4 regions of the Bradyrhizobium lupini genome follow, and region 3 is predicted to be linked to each of the others. Evidence: predicted binding sites of a transcription regulator. Region 3 holds the regulator's gene; each other region holds the start of a gene.
The links. Region 3 encodes LexA, which represses DNA repair genes until DNA is damaged. Its sites were predicted from a motif close to TGTTCNNNNTGTGTTCNG; they were not measured.
Positions count from the first base shown of each region.

Region 1: the regulator LexA is predicted to act here: its motif matches at 5,297-5,314, upstream of AB3L03_RS26505 (ATP-dependent helicase).
Region 2: the regulator LexA is predicted to act here: its motif matches at 4,344-4,361, upstream of AB3L03_RS19950 (DNA recombination protein RmuC).
Region 4: the regulator LexA is predicted to act here: its motif matches at 1,444-1,461, upstream of AB3L03_RS22700 (ribonuclease T2).

Region 1 covers NZ_CP162553.1:5,579,239-5,586,954, reverse strand. Annotated here, with positions in the region: gene AB3L03_RS26545 (hypothetical protein) at 1-158, shown strand, start outside; gene AB3L03_RS26540 (hypothetical protein) at 250-531, shown strand; gene AB3L03_RS26535 (hypothetical protein) at 525-764, shown strand; gene AB3L03_RS26530 (SulP family inorganic anion transporter) at 953-2,620, shown strand; gene AB3L03_RS26525 (hypothetical protein) at 2,627-2,989, opposite strand; gene AB3L03_RS26520 (FAD-binding oxidoreductase) at 3,040-4,464, opposite strand; gene AB3L03_RS26515 (thioesterase family protein) at 4,552-5,058, shown strand; gene AB3L03_RS26510 (DUF1328 domain-containing protein) at 5,064-5,237, opposite strand; gene AB3L03_RS26505 (ATP-dependent helicase) at 5,479-7,716, shown strand, end outside.
Region 2 covers NZ_CP162553.1:4,227,554-4,235,269, reverse strand. Annotated here, with positions in the region: gene AB3L03_RS19975 (DUF805 domain-containing protein) at 1-575, shown strand, start outside; gene dapE (succinyl-diaminopimelate desuccinylase) at 572-1,738, shown strand; gene truA (tRNA pseudouridine(38-40) synthase TruA) at 1,903-2,640, opposite strand; gene fmt (methionyl-tRNA formyltransferase) at 2,761-3,684, opposite strand; gene def (peptide deformylase) at 3,697-4,221, opposite strand; gene AB3L03_RS19950 (DNA recombination protein RmuC) at 4,393-5,592, shown strand; partial or broken gene AB3L03_RS19945 (GIY-YIG nuclease family protein) at 5,655-5,956, shown strand; gene AB3L03_RS19940 (MFS transporter) at 6,043-7,407, shown strand; gene AB3L03_RS19935 (hypothetical protein) at 7,547-7,716, opposite strand, start outside.
Region 3 covers NZ_CP162553.1:7,553,859-7,561,574, forward strand. Annotated here, with positions in the region: gene AB3L03_RS36350 (hypothetical protein) at 1-92, opposite strand, end outside; gene lexA (transcriptional repressor LexA) at 586-1,287, opposite strand; partial or broken gene glp (gephyrin-like molybdotransferase Glp) at 1,464-2,674, opposite strand; gene AB3L03_RS36365 (hypothetical protein) at 2,913-3,104, opposite strand; gene AB3L03_RS36370 (HAD family phosphatase) at 3,272-3,898, opposite strand; gene AB3L03_RS36375 (alpha-hydroxy acid oxidase) at 3,913-5,046, opposite strand; gene AB3L03_RS36380 (S41 family peptidase) at 5,350-6,687, shown strand; gene AB3L03_RS36385 (EAL domain-containing protein) at 6,965-7,716, opposite strand, start outside.
Region 4 covers NZ_CP162553.1:4,797,847-4,805,562, forward strand. Annotated here, with positions in the region: gene AB3L03_RS22695 (23S rRNA (adenine(2030)-N(6))-methyltransferase RlmJ) at 1-652, opposite strand, end outside; gene AB3L03_RS22700 (ribonuclease T2) at 705-1,397, opposite strand; gene AB3L03_RS22705 (hypothetical protein) at 1,517-1,981, opposite strand; gene AB3L03_RS22710 (hypothetical protein) at 2,163-2,456, shown strand; gene AB3L03_RS22715 (DUF3617 family protein) at 2,500-3,030, shown strand; gene AB3L03_RS22720 (ATP-binding protein) at 3,200-4,588, opposite strand; gene AB3L03_RS22725 (response regulator) at 4,606-5,337, opposite strand; gene AB3L03_RS22730 (MarR family winged helix-turn-helix transcriptional regulator) at 5,334-5,873, opposite strand; gene AB3L03_RS22735 (branched-chain amino acid aminotransferase) at 6,212-7,294, shown strand; gene AB3L03_RS22740 (YegJ family protein) at 7,562-7,716, shown strand, end outside.

The DNA of each region.
Region 1 (7,716 bases), 2.0 Mb from region 3:
CGGGACCTTATGGCGGCACGATCGCACGCAGCGGCAGCATCACGCGCGTCGCTCCGCATGCATTCGACTACACGCGCACCGCGACGGGTCCGAACGGCCATAGCGTGACGCGCAGCGGCACGGTCGGGACTCATCCTTATTACGAATACCGGTACTGACCGTCGCGCCGGACGACCGCGAAATTCCGGCCGGGGTCAGAACACTGGCCGCGGACTGCCTTCCTCCAACTTGCAAGCATGGATATCTCGAATGCGACGATTGACGATCTTGGCGTCGGCCGCGGCAGCCGCACTGGCCGCAGGTTCGACCGCGCTAGCCTTCACCCCCAGCCCTCACCCCGGTATGTCCGACGGCCTCACCGAAGTCAGCGGCGGCTGCGGACCCGGCTGGCACCTGACGGCCAACGGCCTGTGCCGGCGGACCATCGTGCCCTACGCCCATCCACCCTATGCCTATGCGGCGCCTCCCTATCCTGGGGCCTGTTGGTGGACCAGCACGCCATTCGGCGTGCGGAGGGTCTGCGCATGGTGAGACCTGTACAGCTACGGGAGCTGCGACGCGCGATCGCGGTCATCATCGCCGCGTTGGTCGCGATATCGTCCGCGGGCGCCGCGTCCGCCCAGCAACCGCGACAGGAGATACGCCAAGCGTGCACCGCGGACATGCGCGCGCTGTGCTCCGGCATCATGCCGGGAGGCGGCCGCGTCAAGCAGTGCATGATCGAGCATTTCAACAGCTGTCGGATGGCTGCAAGAGCGCGCTGAAGCAGGCGCAGGCGTCGAAGCCATAGGGCGTGCCTCGCGGGAGTGCGCGTGGGGCTCGCAGACGCGATAAGTGCCGCGAGCCCTGCGGTGTCGCACGATATACAGGCGAGGCCGGCAACCCCATGTTTGCCGACGACCGGCAGCTGTGGTCTGGTCGGCCAACGGAACGCTTCGGGGATTCGCTGCTGATGGCGCAGGACGCTCACACCGCAACATCATGGCCGCTGTTTCGCTCACTCGCGTCCTATTCGCTGCCGGGCGATTTGATGGCCGGCCTGACGCTCGCGGCAATCGCGATCCCAGAGCAGATGGCCACGGCGCGGCTCGGCGGCTTCGCGCCGCAGATCGGCTTCTTCGCCTTCATGGCGGGATCGCTCGGCTTTGCGATGCTCGGCGGAAACCGCTTCCTGTCCTGCGGCGCCGATTCCACGATCACGCCGATCTTCGCCGGCGGGCTGGCGGCGCTGGCCGCCGCCGGCTCGCCTGAGTATCAGGGCCTCGCGATCGCGCTGGCACTGATGGTCGGCGCAATGATGCTGGCCGGCGGCGCCTTCCGCCTCGGCGGCATCGCCAATCTCTTGTCCGTGCCCGTCATGGTCGGTTTCCTCGCCGGCATCTCCGTCCACATCATCGTGTCGCAATTACCGGGCGTGCTGGGCCTGGACTCGCCGAACGGGCCGACGCTCGATCGCATCGGTGTGCTCGCAAGCGAGCTCGGCCGCACCAATCCCTTCACGCTGTGCATCGGCTTCGGTGTGCTGGCCGTGGTCTTCGTCGCCGAGAAGGTCAGCGCAAAAATTCCGGGCGCGCTGATCGGGCTCGTCGCCGCGACCCTGGCCACGATCGCGCTCGGCCTCGAGAGCAAGGGCGTCAATGTCGTAGGCCTCGTGCCGGGGACGCTGCCGCGGCCGACCTTCCCCGAGCTTGCAGCGGAGCAATGGGTCCGCCTCGTGCCGCTCGCCTTTGTCATCACGGTCGTGGTGATGGTGCAGACCGCGGCGACGACGCGCTCATTCCCGTCCGATCCCGACAAGCCGGCCGATGTCGATCGCGATTTTCTCGGCGCCGGCGCCGGCAGCGTGCTGTCGGGCCTGTTCGGCGCGTTTCCGGTCAACGCCAGCCCGCCGCGGACGGGCATTGTCGCCGAGACCGGCGGACAATCGCAGCTCGCGGGTCTCGCCGCCGCTGCGATCGTGCTGGCGCTGCTCGCGTTTGGAACGGGATTGCTGCAGCACGTTCCAGACGCAGCCCTCGGCGGCATCCTGCTGTTCGTCGCGCTGCGCATCATCCGCGTGAAGCAGATCGTCACGATCTATCGCCAATCCCCCAGCGAATTCCTGCTGATCGCCGCCACCGCCGCGCTGATCATCGTGCTGCCGATCCAGCAAGGCGCGTTCCTCGGCATCGTGCTGTCGCTGCTGCACGGCATCTGGAGCACGACGCGCGCGCGGCTGGTCGAGTTCGAGCGCGTGCCGGGCACCACGATCTGGTGGCCGGCACATCCGCACATCGCCGGCGAGCGCATCGCCGGCGTCGCTGTGCTCGGGCTGCAGGCGCCGCTGTCCTTCCTCAACGCGCCCGGCTTTCGCAGCGACGTGATCAAGGTGCTCGGCACGACGCCGCCACAGCTGCTGGTGCTGGAGGCGAGCGGCATGGTCGAGATCGACTTCACCGCCGCGCAGATCCTGCTGGACGTGTTCAGGGCGTGCAGCGAACAGGGCGTCACCGTCGCGCTGGCCCGGCTGGAATCGGTGCGCGCGCAGGACGCGTTCGAGCGGTTCAGGCTGTTCGAGGCGCTGCCCCGGGAGCACATCTTCCACAGCGTCGACGAGGCCGTGCGGAAGTTGGCGCGATAACTGGGCTCACTGCGCCAATGGCGGGTGATCGCGCTGGATCGTTTCGCGGATCCAGCTGGCATGGATCGCGCGAAACAGGATTTGCGCCGTCTTGAGGTCGTTCGCCTTCATGCAGAGATCGACGATGCGACGGACTGCGTCGTCGCGCATCAGTCCATCCGAGATCTTCATCGCGATTTCCATCGCGACTTTCGCCGCGCGCTCGTAGCGCTCGCTGTCGCGCTTGTCGCTGCGCGCGCTACCTGCCGCGCTCGCCGCAGCGGCGTCACAGATCGCACGGATGCGCTCGGCGGCCTCGATGTCGCCGAGCGGCCGTTCGATCGCTTCGTCCCAGATGTCCTGACGCGTCTTGCGCGCGAACCACTGCATTGCCTGCTCCGTGGTGAGGGAGCGAGCATAAACGGCGGCCACGCCGCGCGCTACGCCTCCGGTACGATCTTCCCGGGATTGAAGATGTTCTGCGGATCGAGCGCCTTTTTCAGCGCCCGCATCGCGTCGATCGCCTCGGGCCCGAGCTCCGCCTTGAGGTATTTCTGCTTGCCCTGACCGATGCCGTGCTCGCCAGTGCAGGTGCCGTCCATCGCCTGCGCGCGCTCGACCAGCCGATGCATGAACTCCTCGCCGCGCGCCATCTCGTCGGCATCGTTGGTGTCGCAGACCAGCGAGCAGTGGAAATTGCCGTCGCCGACATGGCCGACGATCGGCGACAACAGGTTGAGGCGCTTGAGATCTTCCTCGGTCTCGCCGACGCATTCGGCAAGCCGCGAGATCGGCACGCAGACGTCGGTCGCGACCACCCCGATGCTGTCGCCGGGCCGCAGCGCTTTCACCGACCAATAGGCGTCGTGCCGCGCCTGCCACAGTTTTGTGCGATCCTCCGGCTTGGTGGTCCAGGAGAAGTCGCCGCCGCCGCAATCCCTGGCGATCTCGCCGAAGGCCTTGGACTGTTCGGCGACCTCGATCTCGCTGCCGTGGAATTCCATCAGCAGCAGCGGCGTTTCGGGCAGGGTCAACTTCGAATAGGCGTTGCAGGCCCGCACCTGCGCGGCGTTGAGCAGCTCGATGCGCGCCACCGGAATGCCGGTCTGGATCGCCAGGATCACGGCCTGACACGCCCCGTGCACGGTCTCGAACGACACCGCTCCGGCCGCGATCGTATCGGGGATGCCGCGCAGGCGGATGGTCAGCTCCGAGATGATGCCGAGCGTGCCCTCGGCGCCGACGAACAGATGCGTCAGGTCGTAGCCGGCGGATGATTTCTTCGCACGCGTGCCGGTCGTGATGATCTCGCCGTCGCCGCGGACCACTTTCAGCGCCAGCACACTGTCGCGCATGGTGCCGTAGCGCACCGCATTGGTGCCGGAAGCGCGGGTCGAGGCCATGCCACCGAGGGAAGCGTCCGCGCCGGGGTCGATCGGGAAGAACAGGCCCTGGTCGCGCAGATGCTCGTTGAGCGCCTTGCGGGTCACCCCGGGCTGGATCACGCAATCGAGGTCCTCGGCATGCACCGCGAGCACCTTGTTCATGTCGCGCAGGTCGATGCAGATTCCGCCGGCGGGTGCGTTGACCTGGCCCTCGAGCGAGGTGCCGGTGCCGAAAGCGATGACGGGCACGCCGTTTTTCGCGCAGATCCGCACCACGTCCTGGATGTCGGCAGTCTCCTGCGCCATCACCACGCCGTCCGGCGGCTGGTTCACGATCCATGTGGTGGTATGGCCGTGCTGCTCGCGGACGGCTTGCGAGGTGATGAGGCGGTTGCCGAACCGCGCGGCAAGTTGCTCCAGCGCGCTCGCGAGGGCTTTCGGCGCCGGCCGCGGCGGATTATTGGTGATGGTCGTACCCACGGACGTTCCTCCCGACGAGACGAACCGTGGCAAAGGACATCTCACCGGTCAAGTCAAGCGACCGGACGCATAGCTGGGGAAGGACACATGCCGGAGACTGCTGCCACAACGATCGAGGGCGTGCCGTTCCGCTCGTCAATCATGCAGATCGAGCCGCAATGGATCGACTACAACGGCCACCTCAACATGGCCTATTACAACGTGATGTTCGACCGCGCGATCGACCAGATGTGGCTGACGCTCGGGATCGGACCGGGCTACATGAAGGAGCGCGGCGGCTCGACCTTCACCGCCGAATGCCACGTGCGGTATTTGCGCGAAATCCACCTCGACGATCCCGTGCAGGTCTCGGTCTGGCTGCTGGAAGCCGACGACAAGCGGCTGCACACCTTCCAGGAGCTGCGGCACGCGACCGAAGGATGGCTGTCCGCCACATCGGAAAACATGTCGCTTCACATCGACATGGGCTCACGAAAGGTGGCGGCTTTTCCCCCAGACATCCGTGAGCGCATCGCAGCGGTGGTCAAGGCCCACAGCGCCGTCCCGCGGCCCGAGGGCATCGGCCGGAACGTGGCGATGCCCTCGAAGCGGTAAGCGCGCTAAACCCTGTTACGACCCCGTGCCAGTCCGACAACGGCCGAGACCAGGAACAACACGACTGCGATGAAGAAGATGATCTTGGCGATTTCGATCGACGCGCCGGCGAGGCCGCCAAAGCCCAGGATACCGGCGATCAGGGCGATAACCAGAAACGTAACTACCCAGCTAAGCATGATCCGAACCTCTGTTTCGATGTCTGTCTGCGATCGGCGCGGCTGACGCGCCTCACTTGCAGAACCAATCGCCAACTCGGAACAATGGTTCCGGGCCGCTAAAGCCGGAAATTCGCCTGACCGACAGGAACAAATTGGCTTTCGGCGCACGTGGAAAACCCCTGTCCGCGGCCCCATATAGGGACCAATCCCTGTTAAGAAGGCTCCCCTTTCACCACCCCGCGGTGCCAACGTGGGGCAAATGATTCGCATGACCGAGCCGAGCAAGATCACGTCCCAGAGCGTCCCCGACCACCAGCCCGCAGCCGGCGGCATCGCCGCGCGTGCGCGCGCCTCGGTAGGCCCGCAATACCTGTCCGGGCTCAATCCGGAGCAGCGCGAGGCTGTGGAGACGCTGGACGGGCCGGTTCTGGTGCTGGCCGGCGCCGGCACCGGCAAGACCCGCGTGCTGACCACGCGCATCGCCCACATCCTGAGCCAGGGCCGCGCCCGCCCATCCGAAATCCTGTCGGTGACCTTCACCAACAAGGCCGCGCGCGAAATGAAACATCGGCTCGGTCAGATGCTCGGCCATGCCGTCGAAGGGATGCCGTGGCTCGGCACCTTCCACTCCATCGGCGGGCGCATCCTGCGCACCCACGCCGAGCTGGCGCAGCTCAAGTCGAACTTCACCGTGCTCGACGTCGACGATCAGGTCCGACTGCTCAAGCAGCTTCTGCAAGCCGACAATATCGACGACAAGCGCTGGCCGGCGCGCATGCTGGCCGGGCTGATCGACGGCTGGAAGAACCGCGGCCTGACGCCGTCGCAGGTGCCGTCGGGCGAAGCCGCCGTGTTCGCCAACGGCAAGGGCGGCAAGCTCTATGCGAGCTACCAGGAGCGGCTGAAGATCCTGAACGCCGCCGATTTCGGCGATCTGCTGCTCGAGGACATCCGCATCTTCCGCGAGCACCCGGATATCCTGCGGCAGTACCAGCAGCGCTTCAAATTCATCCTGGTCGATGAGTATCAAGACACCAACGTCGCTCAATATCTGTGGCTGCGGCTGCTGTCCCAAGCGCCGACTTCTTTTGCCTCTCCCCGCGTGCGGGGAGAGGTCGGATCGCCCGGCAGCGCAATTGCGCGCCCGAGCGATCCGGGTGAGGGGGACTCTCAGCAAGCTGAGCTCGTGGAGGCAGCCCCTCATCCTGACCTTCTCAGCGCGAGCGAAGCTCGTCGCGACCCCGCAAGCGGGGAGAACGAGCAGACGCGCCACGTCAAAAACATCTGCTGCGTCGGCGACGACGACCAGTCGATCTATGGCTGGCGCGGCGCGGAGGTCGACAACATCCTGCGCTTCGACCATGATTTCCCCGGCGCCAAGGTCATCCGCCTCGAGCGCAACTACCGCTCGACGGGCCACATCCTCGCCGCCGCCTCGCACCTGATCGCCCACAACGAGGGCCGGCTCGGCAAGACGCTGCGCACCGAGGACCAGGACGGCGAGAAGGTCACGGTAACAGGCTCTTGGGATCTGGAAGAGGAAGCCCGCGGCATCGGCGAGGAGATCGAGCAGATCCAGCGCCAGGGCGACAAGCTCAACGAGATCGCGATTCTGGTGCGCGCCTCCTACCAGATGCGCGAGTTCGAGGACCGCTTCGTCACGCTCGGCCTGCCCTATCGCGTCATCGGCGGCCCGCGCTTCTACGAGCGCGCCGAGATCCGCGATGCGCTGGCTTATCTCCGCGTCATCAATTCACCGGCCGACGATCTCGCCTTCGAGCGCATCGTCAACACGCCCAAGCGCGGCCTGGGCGATGCCACCGTGCAGATGCTGCACGATCACGCCCGCAAGCGCCGCATCCCGCTGTTCGAGGCGGCGCGCGCGGTGGTCGAGACCGATGAGCTGAAGCCGAAGGCGCGCGGCTCCTTGCGCGACGTCGTCGCCCAGTTCGACCGCTGGCGCGCCCAGCGCGAGGTCACCTCGCACACCGAGCTCGCCGAGATCGTGCTCGACGAGAGCGGCTACACCGAGATGTGGCAGAAGGACCGTTCGGCGGACGCCGCGGGTCGGCTCGAAAACCTCAAGGAGCTGGTGCGCTCGATGGAGGAGTTCGAGAACCTGCAAGGGTTTTTGGAGCACATCTCACTGGTGATGGACCGCGACAGCGGCGCCGACGAGGACGCGGTGTCGCTGATGACGCTGCATTCGGCCAAGGGGCTGGAATTCGACAACGTGTTCCTGCCCGGCTGGGAGGAAGGCCTGTTTCCGAGCCAGCGCACGTTGGACGAACAGGGCCGCGCCGGCCTCGAGGAAGAGCGCCGGCTCGGTCATGTCGGCCTGACCCGGGCCCGCCGCCGCGCCAAAATCTATTTTGCCACCAACCGCCGGATCCACGGCACCTGGTCGACCACGATCCCCTCGCGCTTTCTCGACGAACTGCCCGCGGCCAATGTCGAGATCACGGAATCCAAGGGCGGCTCGGCCTGGGGCGGCACC
Region 2 (7,716 bases), 3.3 Mb from region 3:
TCATGATGCTGGCGTGCATGCTCGGGATGATCGACCAGGCCATCAAGGTGCTGAACGGGGCGGCAACTTTCGCCTTCAACTTCAAGGTCGACTTCGATTTCGGTGTCGACGACATCTTCAACGTGGTCGATCCCAGGGCCTATCGTCAGCTGGCTACGGCCGATCGCGCGACCCTCATCCTCAAAGTGTTCGGCACTTTGCTATTCCTGTGGATCTATCTCGCAACCGCGACCAAGCGGCTGCACGATCGCGACCGGAGCGGCTGGTGGCTGGTTCCGTTCTTCGTCGTGCCTGCGTTGTTCGACCAGTTCTCGGACCTGCTGCCCACCAATTCAAACTGGGTTCTTGCCGTCGCCTGGGCCGTGCACATTCCGTGGTTTTGGGGCCTCGTGGAAATGTTCATTGTGCCCGGCACCTCGGGCGACAACCGGTTCGGCCCCGATCCACTGGCCGTCCTTGAAGATGGCTCCGCGCCCGCACCTTCGACGAAAAGCTGGGACCAGCAGAGCGAGATCGAATTTGTCCCGCCCAGTGCTAGCCCACCCGGCGGCATGCATGTTAAGCGGGGCGCATGACCGATGCTCTCTCGATTGCCCGCGATCTCATCCGCTGCCCCTCGGTAACCCCCGCCGATGCCGGTGCACTGGGCGTGCTCGAAAAAGCCCTCAATGCGGCAGGCTTCACATGCCACCGCGTGACTTTCAGCGAGCCCGGCACCGCCGACGTCGACAATCTCTTTGCGCGGATCGGCACTGACGGGCCGCACATCACCTTTGCCGGCCACACCGACGTGGTACCGCCGGGCGACGAGAGCGCCTGGAGCGTCGGCGCGTTCTCGGGCGAGGTGAAGGACGGCTTTCTGCACGGCCGCGGCGCGGTCGACATGAAAGGCGGCATCGCCTGTTCGGTCGCCGCGGTGCTGGAGCATCTGGCCGCGAACGACGGCAAGCCGCGCAGCGACGGCAAAGGTTCGATCTCCTTCCTGATCACCGGCGACGAGGAAGACGTCTCCATCAATGGCACCATCAAGCTGCTGCAGTGGGCGGCCGAGCGCGGCGAAAAATTCGACCATTGCGTGCTCGGCGAGCCCTCCAATGTCGAGACCCTCGGCGACACCATCAAGGTCGGCCGCCGCGGCTCGCAATCCGGCACGCTGTATGTCGACGGCGTGCAGGGCCATGTCGCCTATCCGCACCGCGCCGCCAATCCGGTGCCTGATATCGCGCGGCTGATCGTGGCCATCTCGGACGAGCCGCTCGACCATGGTAGCGCGCAGTTCCAGGCCTCCAACCTCGAATTCACCTCGGTCGACGTCGGCAACACCGCCAACAACGTCATCCCGGGACAAGCGCGCGCAAAATTCAACATCCGCTACAACGACAACCACACTCAGGCGAGCCTGCGCGAGCTGGTCGAGATGCGGCTGACAAAAGCCTGCGGCAACCGCATTCGCGCCCGCATCGTCTGGGAGCCCTCGAACTCGAACGTGTTCGTGACCAAGCCCGGCCCGTTCACCGATCTCGCGGTGTCCGCGATCGAAGAAGTGACGGGCCGCAAGCCGGAGCTGTCGACCTCAGGCGGCACCTCGGACGCGCGCTTCATCTCAAGCTATTGCCCGGTGATCGAATTCGGCCTGGTCGGCCAGACCATGCACCAAATCGACGAACGCGTGCCGGTCAGGGACCTGGAGCGGTTGACCAAGGTGTATCGCGGGATTTTGGCGAGGTATTTTGGGTAGGCTCTTCCGCCTGCCCACTCCGCTGTCATCGCCCGACTTGATTGGGCGATCCAGTATTCCAGAGACGACAGTGACTGAGCCGAGAGGCCACGGCTACTGGATGCCCCGGTCAAGCCGGGGCATGACAGTGGGGGGATGTAGCGAGAGTACGCGCCCTCATCCCATCAGTAATCCACCTGCATCAGATACAGCCCGTCCGGCGGGGCGACGATGCCGCAGGCGGCGCGGTTGCGTGCGGCGAGCGCTGCGGAGAGATCATCGGCGGTCCAGCGGCCTTCGCCGACCCACATCAGCGACCCCACCATCGAACGCACCTGGCTGTGCAGGAATGAGCGCGCCGAGGTGACTATGGTGATCTCGCGCCCGTCGCGCAGCACGTCGAGCTGATCGAGCGTCTTCTCCGGCGACCTGGCCTGGCACTCGGTGTCGCGGAAGGTGGTGAAATCGTGCTTGCCGAGCAGGCGTTGTGCCGCCGCATGCATCGCATCGGCGTCGAGCCGGCGCGGCACGCGCCAGGCGTGGCCGGCATCGAGTGCGAGATTGGCGCGAGTGTTGACGATACGGTAGCGGTAGTGGCGCTTGATGGCTGAAAAGCGCGCCTCGAAACTATCAGGCACGATATCCGCTTCGAGCACCGCGACAGGATGCGGGCGCAGATGCGCATTCAAGCCGTCGCGAAAACGGCCCGGCGGAAACTGCTTGCCGACATCGACATGCGCGACCTGGCCGCGCGCATGCACGCCGGCATCGGTGCGGCCGGCACCATGGACGCGCGCATCCGCGCCGGTCATCGCCTTCACAGCGGCCTCCAACGCGCCCTGCACCGAGGGCAGCGTCTCCTGCACCTGCCAGCCGAAGAACGGCGCGCCGTCATATTCGATGGTGAGCTTGTAGCGGGGCATCTTGTCCAGTTTCGCTGTCATCGCCCGGCTCGACCGGGCAATCCAGTACTCCGCAGCCTATCCGTTCGACCGAGAAGCCTCGGCGTACTGGATACCCCGCCTTCGCAGGGTATGACAGCGTCAGGTGAATTTGGCGCCGGTCTTCAACGGCACGCCGCGCAGGAAGTCCGCGGCCTGCATGCGTGCCTTGCCTTCGCGCTGGAGCTCGATCAGACGGATTGCACCCTCGCCGCAGGCGATGGTGAGGTGATCGTCGAGCACCTCGCCGGGTGCGCCCGTGCCTTTCGCCAGCTCGCAGCGCAGGATCTTGACCCGCGCATTCTCAAGTTCGGCCCAGGCGCCGGGAAACGGCGACAGGCCGTGGATATGGCGCAGCACCTCGCGCGCGGGCCTGGTCCAGTCGATCCGCGCCTCGGCCTTGTCGATCTTGGCGGCATAGGTGACGCCGTCCTCGCTCTGCTGCTTCAGCTGAAGCCCGCCGCGCGCCAGCGCGGCCATGGCGCGCACCATCAGATCGGCACCGAGCCGCGACAGACGATCGTGCAGATCGAGCGCGGTCATGTTGTCCGTGATCGCGAGCCGTTCCGCCATAGCGACGTCGCCGGTGTCGAGGCCAACATCCATCTTCATCACCATCACGCCGCTCTCGGCATCGCCGGCCATGATCGCGCGGTTGATGGGAGCGGCACCGCGCCAGCGTGGCAGCAGCGAGGCGTGCAGGTTGTAGCAGCCGAGCTTTGGCGCATCGAGGATCGCCTGCGGCAGGATCATGCCATAGGCGACGACGACGGCCGCATCGGCGTCAAAGGCGCGAAACTCTTCCAGCGCCTCCGGCGTTTTCAAAGTCTTCGGCGTCAGCACGGGCACACCGAGCTTTCGCGCGGCCTCTTCCACCGGGGTCGGCTGCAATTGCAGCCCGCGCCGTCCGCCGGGCTTCGGCGCGCGCGTGTACACGGCCGCGATCTCGTGGCCATGCGCGACGAGCTCGAGCAGCGTCGGCACGGAGAAATCGGGCGTGCCCATGAAGATCAGGCGGAGGGGCATCGACAGAGAACCTCACTCCGCGCGCTTGGCGGCTTTCTCGAACTTCTTCAGCACGCGGTCGCGCTTGAGCTTTGACAGATAGTCGACGAACAGCACGCCGTTGAGATGGTCGATCTCGTGCTGGATGCAGGTGGCGTAGAGGCCTTCGGCGTCCTCCTCGTGCACCTTGCCGTCGAGATCGGTGTAGCGCACCCGCACCTTCGCAGGGCGCTCGACCTCCTCGTAATATTCGGGGATCGACAGGCAGCCTTCCTCGTAGACCGACAGGTCCTCCGAAGAGGCGATGATTTCCGGATTGATGAAGACGCGCGGCTCGGGCTTGGTCTCGCCGTCCTGGTCGGGCTTGGCGAGGTCCATGGTGATCAGCCGCAACGGCTGCGCGATCTGGATCGCCGCGAGCCCGATGCCGGGCGCGTCGTACATGGTCTCGAACATGTCGTCGGCAAGCTTGCGGATCTCCGGCGTGACCTTCTCGATCGGCTTGGAGACCAGACGCAGCTGCTTGTCGGGCAGGATGATGATTTCTCTGAGGGCCATGGCCGCGATTTAAGCCGCGCGTTCGATGCGGTCAATGCGGCCGGGAACCCCGTTAACCCTCCGCTAACCATAAAACTTCAGGTTTCGTTAACCATAAAAATTAACAGAGCATTTACCATAAATGTTCGCTATTCGTTCGTGTCTCGAAGCGAATCGGCTAGAAGCAGGGGCATGAACGAGATCATTTTCATGCTTGGCGACTGGCCGGTGCGCACCGTGGACGCGCTGATCGGCTTCGGCGCCCTGGTCCTTATTCTGCTGCTCGTGATTGCCGTCGTGATCGCGCGGTCAGGGCGGCGCGGCGCGGAACTCGCGATGGCCAACGCCATCCGCGCCGACGAGCTCGAGGAGCGCATCAGCCAGATGCTGCACGCCCAGAGCGAGGCTTCGGGGCGAGTCGACGCCATGACCCAGACGCTGGCCGGCCGCCAGGCCGACATGGCGCGCGCGGTCAACGAGCGGCTGGATTCGGTGACCCACCGCGTCGGCCAGTCCATGGAGCACTCGACCCGCAACACCATGGAGAGCCTGCACGCGCTGCACGAGCGGCTCGGCATCATCGACAGCGCGCACAAGAACCTCACCGACCTCACCACGCAGGTGACGACCCTGCGCGACGTGCTCGCCAACAAGCAGTCGCGCGGCGCCTTCGGTCAGGCGCGGATGGAAGCGATCGTCCAGGACGGTCTGCCGAAGGGCGCCTACGAGTTCCAGTTCACGCTCTCGACCGGCAAGCGTCCGGACTGCGTCGTGTTCCTGCCCGACCAGCGTCCGCTCTGCATCGACGCGAAATTTCCGCTGGAGGCGATGACCGCGCTGCATGATGCGCGCACCGACGAGGAAAAGCGCATCGCCACGCAGCGGCTGCGCGGTGACGTGATGAAGCATGTCAGCGACATCGCCGAAAAATATCTCGTCGCCGGCGAGACCCAGGAAATGGCGTTGATGTTCGTGCCGTCGGAATCGGTCTACGCCGAGATCCACGACGGTTTCGACGACGTGATCCAGAAGGCGTATCGCGCCCGCGTCGTGCTGGTGTCGCCGTCGCTTTTGATGCTCGCAATCCAGGTGATGCAGCAGATCATGAAGGACGCGCGCATGCGCGATGCCGCCGACCAGATCCAGACCGAGGTGATCAAGCTCGGCGACGACCTCGGCCGCCTGCGCGATCGCGTGCTGAAATTGCAGAAGCACTTTGCCGACGCGAACGAAGACGTCCGCCAGATCCTGATCTCCGCCGACAAGATCGAGAAGCGCGCGGGGCGGATCGAAGAGCTCGATTTCAGCAAGAGCGATGCGCCCGAAGCCCCGCATCTCGTGGCCACCGGCGCTGCCGAGTTGTTCCCGAGGAAGCTCCAGGCGGGGGAGTAGAATATAGAACACACTGTCGTCGCCCGGCTTGACCGGGCGACCCAGTATCCCAGAGACGGCAGATGGGCGGGCGCTGCTACTACGTGTACATTCTCGCCAGCAAGATGGGCGACACGCTCTACATTGGCGTAACGAACGATCTCATCCGCCGCGTGGCCGAACACAAATTGTAGTTAGTCGAGAGCTTCACGAAGGAATAGGGCGTTGTGAAGCTAGTCTATTTCGAGCAATTCGATGATCCCGAGAATGCGATAAAACGCGAGAAGCGCCTGAAAAATGGACGCGCGCCTGGAAGATTGCGCTGATCGAGAAGGATAATCCCGATTGGAACGATCTCTATGCGGAGATCGCGGGCCCTCCATAACTCCGGCCTCTGGAATACTGGGTCGCCCGGTCAAGCCGGGCGACGACACCTCACTTGTGGCTCTCAGAATCTGCTAACACCACCCCATGACCGCACCCGACGCGACGTCCCCTGCCGGCCCCGGCACGGCCCCCACCTCCTGGCGTGACAGCCTTGCCGTTTACCTGCAGCCGCGGGTGCTGATCGTGCTGTTCCTCGGTTTCTCGTCCGGGCTGCCGCTGGCGCTGTCGGGCTCGACGCTGCTGGTGTGGATGCGGGAATCCGGCGTCGATCTCAAGACCATCGGGCTGTTTGCGCTGGTCGGCACGCCCTACACGCTGAAATTCCTTTGGGCGCCGCTGGTCGATGCGATGCATGTGCCGCTGTTCACGCGCGCCTTCGGGCGGCGCCGCGGCTGGCTGCTGTTCTCGCAATTGCTGCTGATCGCAGCCATCCTGCTGCTGGCGCTGACCGATCCCGCGCGCTCGCCGTTCTACGTCGCGCTCGGCGCATTGCTGGTGGCGACGGCCTCGTCGACGCAGGACATCGTGGTCGACGCCTTCCGCGTCGAGAGCCTGCCGGAGAGCGAGCAGGCCGCCGGCATGGCGTCCTATGTCGCGGCCTATCGCATCGGCATGCTGGTCTCGACCGCCGGCGCGCTGTTCATCGTCTCCGGCTTCGAGAGCACCGGCATCACCCGCACGTCCGCCTGGATGTGGGGCTATGTGGTGATGGCGGCGATGGTCCTGATCGGGACGATCACGGCGCTGGTCGCGACCGAGCCCGAGCAGTCATTGCGGGCGGAAGCCGCGACGCAGACGCAGACCGCGCTCGCGCGCGTGCTGCACGCGGCAATCGGTGCCTTCTCGGAATTCCTGACGCGCAAGGACGCGCTTGCGGCACTCGCCTTCGTCGTGCTGTTCAAGTTCACCGACGCCTTCTCCGGCACGATGACCGCGCCGTTCGTGATCGACCTCGGCTTCTCCCGCAACGACTATGCGGCGATCGTGAAGGGCGTGGGCCTTGCTGCGACTCTGATCGGCGGCTTTGCCGGCGGCTTCGTCGCGCGGCGCTATTCGCTCGCGACCAGCCTCTGGATCGGCGGCGTGGTGCAGGCGCTCGCGAACCTCTCCTTCTCCTGGCTGGCCTTCGTCGGCACCAGCCAATGGGCGCTCGCCTTCGCCATCACCTGTGAGAACTTCACCAGCGCCATCGGCACGGTGATCTTCGTCGCCTATCTTTCGGCGCTCTGCCAGAACCCGCTGCACACGGCGACGCAATATGCGCTGCTCACCGCGCTTGCCGCAGTGGGGCGGACCTATCTCTCGTCAGGCGCCGGCTTCGTGGCTGATACCACCGGCTGGCCGCTGTTCTTCGTGATCTGCATGCTGGTGGCGATCCCGAGCCTGGTGCTGCTGGCCTGGTTGCAGAAGCGCGGGCATTTTGATGCGCTGGGGCCGGTGCGGGTTTAACGCAACGTCGTCATGGCCGGGCTTGTCCCGGCCATCCACGCCTTGCTACGCGGCGCCAAGAACGTGGATGCCCGGGACGAGCCCGGGCATGACGAAAAACAGATGCGCTTATATGTGTGGCGGGCAAACGGGGCGCCCCCTACTGCTTTTTGATCAGGCTCCATTTCGTGATCACGGCCTCGCTCATCTGGCCGGGATCGCTGGCGCAGGCGATCTCGTCGACCTTGACCGAGATCTCCTTGCCGGCGAACGTCTTCAGCTGTGCGGCCTGCGCATCGCCGCTGGGAACGAGCTGGAAGGTTTCGGGTC
Region 3 (7,716 bases):
CGCGTCGAGGTGCCGCGGAAGCTTGTCGTGACGATCGTCTCGCCGACTTCGGCGGGGCGCGACGCGACGGCATGTAGGCTGTAGTCACACATCGGGTGCTCCTCATGCTGGGATAGCAACCCGCGTCTCTTATCGAGGCGCAGGCCTCTATCAGAGTGGAAGCACGAACGCTCTGCTTGGTTGTGGGCAAATCTGCGGCTGGCTTCCGCAAGCCGCGATCACATTATCTTTCCCGAATTCAATAGGAACAAAGCTCGCCGCGATGCATTCGGGAGGCGCGTACGCGAACATTGCCAACTTGGCTGCAACGGCCGAACTTGACCGCTGGTCGCTGTTTCCTCGAACAACCGAGCCGCGAAGCGGTGCTGCTTGAAGCGGTGCTGCTTCGTCGGCGTGGCGAGGAGCCAGCGTTGGAGGAGGGGCCGGATAGTCTGTGCAGAACCAGAAAGGCTATCCAGCCGGAGCGGACGATGATCCGCTCCAATCTCTGACCGGCGATGCCGATCGGAAGCGCGCGAGGCGCCAAGCACCTCCGGCATGAAGTGCTTCCGATATGAAGTACTGCCGATAGAAAGACTCCCGGTATCAGTACTTCCGGTAAAGCCCGATCAGCTTGCCCTGAATCTTCACCCGGTTGGGCGGCAGGATGCGGACCTCATAGGCCGCGTTGGCGGGCTCGAGCGCGATCGAGGCGCCGCGACGGCGGAAGCGCTTCAGCGTCGCTTCCTCGTCGTCGATCAGCGCCACCACGATGTCGCCGGTATCGGCGCTCTCGTTGCGCTGGATCAGGGCCATGTCGCCGTCGAGAATGCCGGCTTCGACCATCGAGTCGCCGCGCACTTCCAGCGCGTAATGCTCGCCCGAGCCGAGCATGTCAGGCGGTACGCTGATAGTATGGCTGCGGGTCTGCAACGCCTCGATCGGCGTGCCGGCCGCGATGCGGCCCATCACCGGCACCGCGACGGGACGTTCGCCCTCGTCAGCGGGCAGGCTCGCGCTCGCACGCACCTTGCCGAGATTGCCCTCGATGACGCTCGGCGTGAAGCCGCGGCGGCTGCCAGCGGCTGCCTGGAGCTCCGGCAGCTTGATGACTTCAATCGCACGGGCGCGGTTGGGCAGGCGTCGGATGAAGCCACGCTCCTCGAGCGCCGTGATCAGGCGATGGATGCCCGACTTCGAGCGCAGATCGAGCGCATCCTTCATCTCGTCGAAGGAGGGCGGCACGCCGCTTTCCTTCAGACGTTCACTGATGAACCGCAGAAGCTCGTATTGTTTGCGCGTTAACATCTCGACCAAAGTCCCCCGGTTGATGTCGTCCGATTCCGAGACGCTGAATTCGGCCATAAGCCGCTGCATGCTCGAAACAAATCATGAACAGACACTATATGTTCGATACATGTTCCGCAACTGCTTAATTTACCGTGAACAGAGCAAAGTGCGCGGAACGCGCGTTGCGGGGGCGCTCAGACGGGGAGCCGCAACACTTCGCAAGCCGTGCCGGCTTCGGCCTTCGGCGCGAATGGTGCGCGGACGAGAAGTACCTGTGCTGCAGCGAGATCTGCAAGCAGCGAAGAGTCCTGATGATTGACGGGAACAACGACGCGTGTGCCATCGTCACGCTCCTCAAGATGCGCGCGCAGATAGTCCTCGCGCTGGTCGTTGGCGCCGACGTCGCGGCCGAGCACGGCGCGTTCACGGCGATGGTGAATCACTGAACGGCCCGACAGGGCGCGAATCAGCGGCACCATGAACAGGAAAGCGCACACGTAGGACGATACGGGATTGCCCGGCAGGCCGATCACACCCATTGCGCCGAGTCGCCCGTGCATCATTGGCTTGCCTGGCCGCATCGCGATCTTCCAGAACGCCATCGCGATGCCTTCGTCCCGCAGTGCCTGCTGGACCAGATCGTGGTCGCCGACCGATGCGCCGCCGGTCGTGATCAGGACGTCGGCGCCGCTCTCGCGGGCGCGGCGGATGCCGGCGGTGGTCGCCTCCAGCGTGTCGGCGGCAATACCGAGGTCGATGGTCTCGGCGCCCTCGCTGCGGGCGAGCGCGTGCAGGGCGTAGCCGTTGGAATAGACGATCTGGCCGTGGCCGGGCGTGGTGCCCGGCATCACCAGCTCGTCGCCGGTGGCGAGAATCGCGACTTTCGGACGCCTGACAACGGCAAGGTGCGGATGATCCATCCCGGCGGCGAGCGCGAGGTCTCGCTCGGTCAAACGGCTTCCTTGCGCAGGAGCACGTCGCCCTCGCGGAAATCGACGCCGGCGGGGCGGATGTGCCGGCCGGCGATTGCGGCTTCCTTGATCGTGATCCGCTTGCCGGCGGCGACCGTGTCCTCCTGGATCACGACGGCGTCCGCGCCAAAGGGAACGACGCCGCCGGTGAAGATCCGCACGGCCTCGCCGGCTCCGACCGTCCCCTCGAACGGTCGGCCCGCTGCGACTTCGCCGATGACGGTGAGCTCCGAATCGATCGTCGCGGCATCGGCCGCGCGCACCGCGTAGCCGTCCATCGCCGACATCGCCTGCGGCGGCTGCGTGCGCCGCGCCACGACGTCACGCGCGAGCACGCGATGGTAGGCCTCGTCGAGGGAAATCATTTCTTCCGGCAGCGGCTCTGCACCCGCCAGCACCGCGGCAAGCGCGTCAGAAACCGGCATCAAGGCCACGGCGAAAACTCCTGCTCGGCACGTTCGGGCGAATGTTCCGCACGTCTTCTAGCCGAGCGCAGGCGCAGAGGCAAAAGCGGCTGAGCAGGCACAGTCATCCCGCCCCTTCACATTGTTCCGGAAGGCAGGATCAAGCGCGTCGCGGCATGATCCGAAGGAGGTCACAGATCGGCAGGAGAGTGGTCATGGAAGCGACGAAAATCATGGCAAGGCGAGAACGCGCCATGGCCTGAATCGATCAGCTCCCTGCCTGCCCGGGAGTTACGTCGGGCGCCTTGGATCCCTGATCCTTGTCGGGCAGCGGGTCGGCTTGGGATTTCAGGTCGGCGGCCTTGCTCACAAGCTTGGCGGAAAGGTCCGAATCTGAAGTTGTCCTCGCGAATTCAAGAAGAAGAGAGGCCTGCTTGGTGAGGTAGGTTTTGCCCAGCACGATGATGCATCCGTCCGTAGAAGTCCCAACGGACTCTAAGAGTCCGGAAGGCGGTATTCCGTTCCCGGAACTCTGTATAAAAATGTACAAAGTGATCCGGTTCCTCAATTTTTCAAAATTGGTCCGTCGGGCCGTGCCGTCGTGGGTTTCGCGACAACGGACCGTCGTCAAATGCCCAATGCCTTCAATGCGTTCCCGACGTCACGCGGCGAGGTCACATGCACCGCCGTCAAGCCGCGCGCGCGCGCTCCCTCGATGTTTTCGGCAAGATCGTCGAAGAACACGATGCGCCCGGCGGGCACGCCGATCGCCGCAACGACGTGGTCGAAGGCCTCCGCATCCGGTTTGCGCAGGCCGATGCTGGACGACAAATACAGCTCGCGGAAATGGCCGAGGAGGTCGGCATATTCCCTCGAGAAATGGTCCACGTGCGGCCGGTTGGTGTTGGAGAAAGCATAGAGCGGCATCTGTTTCGCTGCGCGCGGCAGCAGCTCGGCGATGTCAGGCATTTCGCCGGCGAAAATCGCGTTCCAGCCTTCCAGGAACTGCGCATCCGAAATGCCGATTCCGAGCGAGGCTCGCAATGAGGCGAAATAGTCCTCATCGCTGATCTTCCCCATCTCGTGCAACCGATAGGCTTCGCTGTCCCGCACATAGCGCGCGACGATGGCTTCGGGCTTGCAGCCGGCATGTCCCGCCCAGCAGGCGATCGCCTTGGAGAAATCGATATCGAGCACGACGCGGCCGAGATCGAACAGGAGCGCATCCGCGCTGCCGGGAGAGAGCGATGTCACCTGCGTCCTTTCACTCAGTATCGATACGGCTCGTGGTCGAACAGCGGAAACGCGCTGAACACACTCGGCGCGTTGGTTGCGGTCGCCTGGTGCAGGCAGGATTTGTTGACCTCGGCGAACGAGGTCGCACCCAAGAGGCCGAGGCAGCGCAGCACTTCGTCCTCGAGCAGTTCCAGCATGCGCGCCACGCCGGCTTCGCCGGCCGCCGCCAGCGCCCAGCATTGCAGCCGGCCGATGCCGACGAGGTCGGCGCCCGCCGCGATCGCCTTGACGATGTCGGTGCCGCGACAGACACCGCCATCGACCATGATCTTGGCGCGGCCGTTCACGGCGTCGACGATCTCGGGCAGCACGTGCATGGCGCCGCGACCGTGATCGAGCTGACGGCCGCCATGGTTGGAGACGTAGATCCATTCGACGCCGTGATCGATCGCGATCAGCGCGTCCTCCGGCGTCGCGATGCCCTTGAGGATCAGCGGGATCTTGAACTTGTCCTTGATCATCTTCACCGTCCGCCACTCCAGACCCTTCTGGTAATCGCCCCCGGTGGCGCGCAAGCGGCTCTCGCGAACGTAGCGCTTGGCGATGTCACGTTCGCGGCGGCTGTAGTGGGCGGTGTCGACGGTCAGGCAGAAGGCGGCGTAGGCGTTCTTCTCGGCCCGGCTGACGACGTCGGCGACGAAGGCGTCATCGCCGCGCACATAGAGCTGGTAGAGCCGCAGCGCGTCGGACGCAGCTTCGGCGGTCTTTTCTAGGCCGGGCTCGGACACCGAACTGAGCATGTGCGCCGCACCGAAAGTGCCGCAGGCGCGTGCCACGCTCGCCGCACCATCCGGATCGAAGATCTGGAGCGCGCCGACCGGGGCGAGGACCACGGGCAGGCGCATCTTGCGGCCGAACTGTTCGACCGAACCTGTAACCTTGCGAACATCGCGCAGCACGCGCGGGCGGAAAGCGATCTCGTCCAGCGCCATGCGGTTGCGACGCATCGTGGTCTCGGTCTCGGCCGCGCCGACGATATAGTCCCATGCATTCTGGTTGAGGTTGGCGCGGGCTTTCCGGATGAATTCATGCAGATTCTGGAACGGCTCGGTGCTGGCGCCGAGCTCGACGTTCCTTTCCGGTTGGATGCGGGGTGCTTCGTTCATTGTTATCCTCCCGAGAATTTGAAGCCTTCCCTGATCGCCTAACCCGTCCGGGGCGCCAAAACCATCCTAAAATGGCATGGCTGCGAGGCGCGGGCCGGCCGGCCGACCCCCGCTGCGCACGAACCGGTCCTGCAACGTTGCCGAAAGTTTGGGTCCGGACCAACCGATTTTTACGGTGTACCCGCCGGCGTGGCATCCCGGCCTTGAAGAAACCAGAATGGTATTGTGAGAAGCAGGCTGGATCGCCATTTGCATGGCGGCTCCCAGCCCACCGAACCGCGAAGCAAAAAGGCCAGCCTATCCATGCGGAAAACCCTGCTGTTTCCACTGGGCGCGCTCACCGGAGCGTGTCTGACCCTTTTGGTAGCCAGTCCGCACGGCGGCGTTTGGGCGGCACGGGCGGCAGCGAGCGCGGATGACGCCTATTCCAAGCTCAATCTGTTCGGCGAAGTGTTCGAGCGGGTGAAGGCGAGCTATGTCGAGAAGCCTGACAATGCCAAGCTGATCGAAGGCGCGATCACCGGCATGGTGACCTCGCTCGATCCGCACTCGCGCTACATGAACGACAAGGCCTGGACCGAGATGCAGGAGACCACCTCCGGCGAGTTCGGCGGGCTCGGCATCGAGGTCACGATGGAGGAGGGGCTGGTCAAGGTCGTCTCGCCGATCGACGACACGCCGGCATCCAAGGCCGGCATCATGTCGGGCGACCTCATCAGCAAGATCGACGGCGATGCCGTGCAGGGCATGACGCTCGAGCAGGCCGTCAACAAGATGAAGGGGCCGGTCGAGACCCAGACCAAGCTCACGATCGTGCGCAAGGGCGCCGACGCCCCGCTCGACGTCGCGATCAAGCGCGAGATCATCCATGTGCGTCCCGTGCGCTTCCACGTCGAGAACGGGGATATCGGCTATATCCGCGTCACCTCGTTCAACGAGCAGACCACCGATGGCCTGAAGAAGGCGATCGCATCGATCACCAAGGAGGTTCCGCCGGAGAAGCTGGTAGGCTACGTGATGGACCTGCGCAACAATCCGGGCGGATTGCTCGACCAGGCCGTGTCGGTGTCGAGCGCGTTCCTGCAGCGTGGCGAGGTCGTCTCGACTCGCGGCCGCAATCCGGAAGAGACCCAGCGCTTTACCGCCCATGGTGGCGACCTCACCAAGGGCAAGCCGCTGGTGGTTCTTGTCAACGGCGGCTCCGCCTCAGCCTCGGAAATCGTGGCCGGCGCGCTGCATGACCACAAGCGCGCGACGCTGATCGGCACGCGCTCGTTCGGCAAGGGCTCGGTGCAGACCATCATTCCGCTCGGCACCGGCAACGGCGCGCTGGCGCTGACCACGGCGCGCTACTACACGCCCTCGGGCCGCTCGATCCAGGCCCAGGGCATCGCGCCCGACATCGAGATCCTCCAAGACGTGCCGCCCGAGCTGAAGGGCCGGATGGACACCATGGCGGAGTCCCAGATGCGCGGTCATCTCCAGGCAGCCGACGGCACCGAGCAGACCGGGTCGCAGTCCTATGTCCCACCGGAAGCGAAAGACGACAAGGCCCTGCATACGGCCTACGACTTCCTGCACGGCCAAACCGCGAATGCGGTCGCCGCCAAGCCGGCGTCGAAGGCTGCAGTGCCGAACTAGGCGCTCGCGACGGTAAGGTGTTGATCGCCCGGGAGCGGATAGTCGTTCCCGGGCGAACTTGTTTCGGGACGCTGTGTCAGCTCGGGTTCATGGCCGCGAAGGTGGCCTCGTAGCAGCCATCGCGCTCGGCCCAGCGGCGGGCGCGGTCGCGCTCGACCAGACCTCGCCGCCGGGATGAACCCGCAACTCCAGCAATTGCATGACCTCCGCGACACCTGCGTCGTGTGTATCGAGGAGAGCTTCTGGGAATGCCGCTGCGCCGACCACGAGGTCCGAACTAGCTTGCCTCGCGGCGGCGGCCTTCGTTGCCGCCGCGCCGGGCGAGACGGCTGCGATGAGCTGCGAACAGCTCCAGCACCTTGTCGGCGGGCTTTGCGGCGCTGAACAGATAGCCCTGCATCTCGGAGCAGCCGAGCGCGCGCAGCAACCGCTGCTGCTCCTCGGTCTCGACGCCCTCGGCCGTGGTGGTCATGCGGCGGGCGGCCGCGAGATTGACGACCGCCTGCACGATGCTGGCGGAGCCGTCGGGGCCGGCGATGTCGTTGACGAAGCAGCGGTCGATCTTGATCTTGTCGAACGGGAAGCGGTGCAGATAGCTTAGCGAGGAGTAGCCGGTGCCGAAATCGTCCAGCGCGATGCGGACGCCGATGGCGCGGAGTTGATGCAGGATCGCAAGCGCCGTGTCGTCGTCGCGGATCAGCACCGCCTCGGTGATTTCGAGCTCGAGCCGGCTCGCCGACAAATTGGAGGCGGCAAGCGCCGCCATGATCTTCAGCGCCAGCGTGCCGCTCTTGAATTGCACCGGCGAGACGTTGACGGCGAGGCGGATGTCGTCGGGCCAGTTCGCCGCATCCCGGCAGGCGGTCGCCAGCACCCATTCGCCGATCTCGTTGATCAGGCCGGTGTCCTCGGCGATCGGGATGAACTCCGCCGGCGAGACCATGCCGCGCTCGGGATGGCGCCAGCGCACCAGCGCCTCGCAGCCGGTGATGCGGTCGTCCTTCAGGCTGAGGCAGGGCTGGTAATACA
Region 4 (7,716 bases), 2.8 Mb from region 3:
CTGCGAGCCGCGCCACTGATTGCACCAGCGTGTCGGTGGCGCGTCGGCTCTTGGCGGGATACCAGATTACATAGATACCGGTCGGCCATTTCGCGAAAGCCGCCGAGAAGGCCTCTGCGAGCTTTTCGAACTCGTCCTTTGCCTCGAAGGGCGGGTCGATCAGAACGAGCCCACGCCGTTCCTTCGGCGGCACGAAAGCCGGCAGCGCCATCCAGCCGTCGAGGTCGACCACGCGGGCCTGTTCGTCGCGGCGCAGTACGCCGATCAGCGCCTTGCGCGCCTTCGGCTCGAGCTCGCAGAGCAAGAGGCGGTCCTGCGGCCTCAGCAGGCCGCGTGCGATCAGCGGCGAGCCCGGATAGGCCTTGAGCTCGCCCTTCGGATTGAAGGCGCGGACGATGTCGAGATAGGGCTTGGTCAGCGCCATGGCGTCGTTCGACAACCGCGCCTGCATCAGCCGCGCAATGCCCGTCAGCCACTCGCCGCCCCGGCGCGCTTCGTCGCTTTCGAGATCGTAGAGGCCAGCGCCGGCATGGGTGTCGATGACGCGGAACGCACCCGGCTTGTCCTGGAGATAGGTGATGATGCGCGTCAGCACGATGTGCTTGATGACATCGGCGAAGTTGCCGGCATGGAAGGCGTGGCGGTAATTCATGCAAGAGCACTACGCCACGTGACGGCCCGAGCAAAGAGGCACGACGCCTGGGCTAGCCACCCCGGATCGGCGGCATCGTCACCTGGTCGCGGCGGCAGGCGCGGCGGTCGATCTCCTCGCAGGCGCGGAATTGCAGGTCCTTGCTGAGGCAGATGCGGACTTCCGATAGCCGCGTCCGGTTGCAGGTGATCGAGACGGCGGCATTGCTGAGGCCCGGATTGGCCTTGATGAAGGCTTCCTCCACCTCCGCCGGCGCCACGGTCTTGGCCTGCGATAGATCGAGATATTCGGCTGGAATCTTGATCGCGGCGCGCGCCTTGCGGATCGTCTCGAAATAGCTGCGGTCAGCGAGCCCCGAGCAGGTGCCGTGCTTGTCCCACTCATTGAAGATCAGCCCCGGCGCCGGCATCAGATCGAGCATGGAGGAGACGATGCTGCGGTTCAGCCGCGGCGAGGGCCGCTGGCAATATTCCGGAAATCCGCTCTCATATTGCGGCCACAAACCATGCACCACGAAAGCGTAGGGCCGTCCGCTGCACTGGGTCTGCGAGCGGCCGCCGCGCTCCGCCGCCTCCTCGCAGAAAGAGGGCGACCAAGACAGTGACAGCACATAAAAATCGAATTCGCCGGGCGTGTTCTGCCGCTTGTCCTGGGCCTTTGCGCCATGGGCCAGCGCAGCCAGCCCGGCCGCAAGCGTTAGCGAGATCATCAGGCGGGAGAACGAATGCAATCTGGAATGAAACATGGCGACGCCCCTCAACTAGACTGTGCAGGCAAGCCTAGCAGGCGATAAGAACATTTCAAGAACAAAATGCGGGCGACCGTCGTTCGGCCGCCTGATCGGTCCGGATCAGAACGTTTCAATTACTGTTTGGCGGCGCGGCAGGCCGGGTTGTAGGCCCAGTTGCGGTCGAGCCCGACCACGCACCATTCGACGCCCTGGCCGTAGCCGGCGAAGCCGCCATCCTCGACGATCGAGAAATGCACCTTGCGCATCTTGCCGTCCGTGAGCATGGCCTCGCCGGTGCAATAGCGGCGCGGGATGTTGTCGGATGCCCAAGGCCGGAACGCGGTCTCGTGAACGGCGGCGAAGCCGGTGATCTTCAACGAGGAATTCCAGAACGAGCTTTCTTTCTCCCAGAACTGGCTGGCGATCGTCGGCAGCGCCCTGTCGCATTCGGAGACGTTGCCGTCATAGCGCGGCCCGCTCAGCCAGAAATTCAGCTCCAGCGGATTGGCGGCCCTGGCCTCGCCGAGCGACAGCGCCCCGAACAGGAGGCCGAGCACGGCGGCAAAGCGGAGCGATTTCAGGAAGGTCGAGGCGCGCATGGATGATCCAGACAGCATGATCTGCAAGGGTCGGACGGTGCCGTGAAGGCCGGGGAGGTCAAGTGCAGCGCGGCAACACTTGCCGACGAGTTGACCGCAATGCTGCGTTGGACCGGCCATCCGTTCTTTCCACCGCCGCGCCGACACCGTAAACTGCCGCCAACCAATCGGAGTGACGGGAATGCAGATCATTGCGGCCGCGGGCCTACTTGCCTTGGGTATGATGGCGAGCCAGTCGGCGCATGCCGATCTCCTTCCGGTGCCTCCGTTCAAGGGCAACGACACCGGCGGCATCATCGCCTATTCGATGGCAACCCAGGTCGATGCGCGGCAGGTCGCGGTCGATCACTGCGCGCGCTATGGCAAAGTCGCCAAATTCCTGGCGGTGCAGGCCTATGAGGGCGGCTACATCTCGTTCTCCTGCCGCTGGGTGCCCTATGGCGCCGCCGACCAGCCGATCCGCACGCTCTACTGAGGCGCTTTCGCACGCCGCTACCTCTCAGCCGGGAACTTCCCACATGACGCGCAAACTCGCTTTGCTCGGCTCCGCCCTTTGCCTCGTGTTGTCGGCAGGCAGCGCTCGCGCTGACGACCTGCCGGTGCGTAAGGCGGGGCTGTGGGAATTGAAGATGGTCCGGACCGGCACGCCGGTGCCCGAGATGACCATGCAGCACTGCACCGACGAGACCGTCGACAAGGAAATGAACAACAACGTCTCGCCGATGGCCAAGCAGATCTGCGCCAAGCAGGACATCAAGAAGACCGCGACCGGCTATGTCAGCGATTCCGAGTGCAATGTCGCCGGCATCAGCACGACTTCGCATGCTGAGATCACCGGCGATTTCAATTCGGCCTATACGGTGAAGACGTCGTCGCACGCGCAAGGCGGCGCCGCCGGCGCGGCAGGCCGCGACACGACCATGCAGCTCGAAGCGAAATGGCTGGGAGCCTGCAAGCCGGACCAGAAGCCCGGCGACATCGTGATGCCCGGCGGCTTCAAGATGAACGTGCGTGACATGGACAAGCTGAAGGCGCTGCTGCCGAAGTAAGGCTCTTCCCCTCTCCCCTTGTGGGAGAGGGTGGCTCGCCGCGCAGCGGCGAGACGGGTGAGGGGTTTGTCTCCGCGTGTGACTCTTTTCGCTTTGAATTCGCGGAGAGAGACCCCTCATCCGGCGCTTCGCGCCACCTTCTCCCACAGGGGGAGAAGGGAAGAGGCAGCTACACCGGTATCCGCACGCTCGCCCTTAATCCGCCCATCGGACTGTCGCCAAGCGTGATGTCGCCGCCGTGCGAGCGGGCGATGTCGCGGGCGATCGCGAGGCCAAGACCTGTGCCGCCTTCATCCTGGTTGCGGGCGTTGTCCAGCCGCAGGAACGGCTTGAACACCTCTTCGCGCAGATGGGCGGGAATGCCCGGCCCGTCATCGTCCACCGTCACCGTCAAATAACGGTGATCGCGCTGGCCGGTGATGGCGATGCTCTTGCCGTAGCGGGCGGCGTTGGTGACGAGGTTGGCGAGGCAGCGCTTGAATGAGGCCGGCTTCACCGTGACCACGGGCAGCCCGTTGAACGCAACGGTCGCCGTGTGGCCGTGGCGCTCGGCGTCGCTGCGCAGCTCCTCGAGCGCCTGGGCCATGTCGGTCGGCTGCGACTGCTCGCCGGAATCGCCGCGGGCAAACGCGAGGTAGTCCTCGAGCATCATCGACATCTCGTCGACGTCCTTGCGCATGCCCTCCATTTCGGGGCTGTCGCCGATCAACGCCAGCTCGAGCTTGAACCGCGTCAGGATCGTGCGCAGATCATGGCTGACGCCGGCTAGCATCGCGGTGCGTTGCTCCATCGTTCGCTCGATGCGCGACTTCATTTCGAGGAAGGCGACCGACGCGCGCCGCACCTCGCGCGCGCCACGCGGGCGGAAATTCGGCGCCTCGCGGCCCTTGCCAAAACTTTCGGCGGCGTCGGCAAGTCGCAGGATCGGCTTGATCTGGTTGCGCAGGAATAGCACCGCGACGATCAGCAGGATCGAGGACGTGCCGACCATCCAGAACAGGAAGATCTCCGAGTTCGAGGCATAGGCGGCGCTGCGCTGCGCGAACACGCGCATCACGGCGTCGTCGAGCTGGATCCGGATCTCGACGAGGTTGGAGCGGCCGACCGTGTCGATCCAGAAGGAGCGCCCGATCTGGCGGCCGAGCTGCACCGACAGCGTCTGGTCGAGCAGCGAGAAGAACGGCTTTGGTCCCGGCGGCGGCATGTCGCCGGCCGGGAGGAAATCGACGACGAGGCCCAGGCGCTGCTGCGCGATGCGGCGGATCTGGTCGCGATCCTTGTCTTGCGGGTAGCCCTTGTAGACGTCGATCAGCGCGGCGATGTCCTGCACCACCGCGGCCGACAGGCGGCGTGTCACCGTGTTCCAGTGCCGCTCCATGAACACGAAGGCGACCACCGATTGCAGGATCACCATCGGCACGATCATGATCAGCAGCGCACGCGCATAAAGGCCGGTCGGCATCCAGCCCTTGAACGCATTGCCCATCCAGCCATTGGCGGCGGAGACGCGGCCGGCGGCGCTCTTCAAAAGCGTCAGGCCGGTATCGATCGTGCTCATCGGTGGCGGTTCACTCTTTATGGCGAGGCTACCAGCCGGTAGCCGATGCCGCGCACGGCCTGGAGGAACAGCGGATTGGCGGGATCGGTCTCGATCTTGCGCCGCAGGCGGTTGATCTGCACGTCGACGGCGCGCTCGTTGACGCTGCCATTGCCGGTCAGCGCGCTGCGCGGCACGGTCTCGCCCGGTGTCTCCGACAAAATCCGCAGCATCTCGCGCTCGCGGTCGGTGAGGTGAATGACGTCTTCGCCCTGACGCAATTCGCCGCGGTCGAGGTGATAGATGTACGGGCCAAACGCGATCTTCTCGACCGCAGCGGCCTGTGGCGGCGGCGCGGCGCGCTTGAGGATGTTGTTGATGCGCAGCGCAAGCTCGCGCGGCTCGAACGGCTTTGCGACGTAATCGTCGGCACCGATCTGCAGGCCCTCGATGCGCGCTTCGGCTTCATGCCGCGCCGTCAGCATCACGATCGGCACCGAGGACGAGGTCCGGATGAAACGGGCGAGATCGAAGCCGGTCTCGCCGGGCATCATGACATCCAGGATCAAGAGGTCGAAGTGCAGGCCCAAAAGCTTGGAACGGGCATCGCTAGCGCTCGCGGCGGTCGAGACGCGATAGCCTTCGCCGGCAAGGAAGCGCGAGAGCAGATCGCGGATGCGGCGGTCGTCATCGACCAGCAGGAGATGCGGGGCATCGTCTGCGGGACGTGCCGGCGGGCGTGCGAGCGTGGCAGCGAGCGGCACGGTCACTCCTTGTCCTGATTGACGGTGGCAAAGATCGTCTCGAGCACCTTGTCCGGATCGTCGCGGTCGATCATCGCGCGCAGGAAGCGCTTGACGGTCTCGGCATCCTGCGGCGCCATCTCGGCAAGCGCCTTGGTGATGCGCGTGGTCTGGAGGCCGGCGAGCTTCTGCACCAGCGCCTCGCCCTTCGGTGTCGCAAACAGCAGGCGTTGGCGGCGATCATTGTCGCCGGTCTTCTGCACGATATAGCCCTCGTCCAGGAGCTGCTTGAGCACCCGGCCGAGCGATTGCTTGGTGATGCGCAGGACGTCGAGGAGGTCGGCGACCTTGAGGCCGGGATAACGATAGACAAAGTGCATGACGCGGTGATGGGCCCGGCCGAAGCCGAACGCCTCCAGCTCCTGGTCGGGATCGCCGACAAAATCGCGATAGGCGAAGAACAGCAGTTCGATGATATCCCAGCGCAAATTGCCTCCGTCGTCTGCGGCCGGCCGCGGCCCGGCTGCGTCTTGAGAAGGAGTCGCGAAATTTATGTCAGGCATATTGACGTATCTTGGTCTCAATGTTACAAAACGATCAGCCCGCACGAAATTTTAGATCGTTTCGCGTCGGGTGGGCGTCGAAGCAAGGCGGCCGCAGTGGGCCGGACAGGCGGCAACGGCCGGAGCAGATCTACCGTGCGATGTCGAACGGCATTTCGGCAAAACATACTGGACTTCCGTCTTCCGCAAAAGCATGTCCTCCGTGACATGCTGGCCACGGAAACCGGCCGTAACAAGGCTGGCGGCGGTCCGGCCAGAAACCAATCGAGCCAGCCGGGCCCAAATCGGGGCAGGCGGGTGCCACAACGGCGCCGCTACCGGCAGCGGGAGGCAAGGACATGAGCATGAAATTCGACATCCAGCCCGCATCCAATCCGACCTCCGAGAAGGATCGGGTCGCCAAGCTGGTGGACCCCGGCTTCGGGCGGGTCTTCACCGATCACATGGCGGTGGTCCGCTACAACCAGGCCAAGGGCGGCTGGTACGAGGCGCGTGTCGAGGCCCGCGCCAATTTCCAGCTCGATCCGGCCGGCGCCGTCCTGCACTACGCCCAGGAAATTTTTGAAGGCCTCAAGGCCTACAAGCGCGACGACGGCGGCGTGAACCTGTTTCGCCCCGATGCCAATGCCCGGCGCTTCAAGGACTCGGCGGACCGCATGGCGATGGCGCAGCTCCCTGAAGACGTCTTCATCGAGGCGGTCGAGCAAATCGTGCGCATCGATCGCGCCTGGATGCCGGGCGGCGAGGGCAGCCTTTACCTGCGCCCCTTCATGATCGCGAGCGAGACCTTCCTCGGCGTCAAGCCGTCGTCCGAATACATTTTCGCGGTGATCGCCTCGCCGGTCGGCTCCTACTTCAAGGGCGGCCCCGCGCCGGTCTCGATCTGGGTGTCGGAGAATTACACGCGCGCTGCCGTCGGCGGCACCGGCGCCGTCAAATGCGGCGGCAACTATGCCGCAAGCCTGCGTGCGCAGGCCGAGGCGATCCAGCACGGCTGCGACCAGGTCGTCTTTCTCGATGCAATCGAGCGCCGCTACATCGAAGAGCTCGGCGGCATGAATGTGTTCTTCGTGTTCGACGACGGGTCGCTCTCGACGCCGCCGCTCGGCACCATCCTGCCGGGCATCACCCGCGACTCCATCATTGCGCTGGCCAAAGACGCCGGCAAGACCGTGCGTGAGGAGCCGTACTCGCTCGACCAGTGGCGCAAGGATGCGGCCAGCGGCAAGCTGAAGGAAGCGTTTGCCTGCGGCACCGCCGCCGTGATCTCGCCGATCGGCACGGTGCGCTCGGTGAGCGGCGATTTCGAGATCAGCGGCGGTGCCGCGGGCCCCGTCGCCATGGGCCTGCGCAAGCAGCTCGTCGACATCCAGTACGGCCGCACCAACGATCCGCACAACTGGATCCGGAAGGTGGATTGAGGCCCTTCTTCCTTCTCCCCTTGTGGGAGAAGGTGGCGCGAAGCGCCGGATGAGGGGTTCTATCCGCGAGTTCAAGGGTCAGTTGGACTCGCGGATAGAACCCTCACCCGTCTCGCCGCTACGCGGCGAGCCACCCTCTCCCACAAGGGGAGAGGGGAAAAGGGCATCGCTGGTTGGCTTTTCTTGCCATGAACGCGTCACCCTGATCGTGCGACAAAGTCCGAGACCTCCAATACCTGGACATCGAGTCTACCGGACATCGCTATCATGACATCCACTCTTCCCCAGTCCCTGAAATGGGTCGTTCTCGCCGCAATCACCGGCGTCACCGTCTTTGGCATCCTGACCATCGGCCCCACGCCGGACGTCTCCGCTGAGGGCCGTTCGCCCGTCGTCGACGTGCGCACCACCGATCCGGAGAT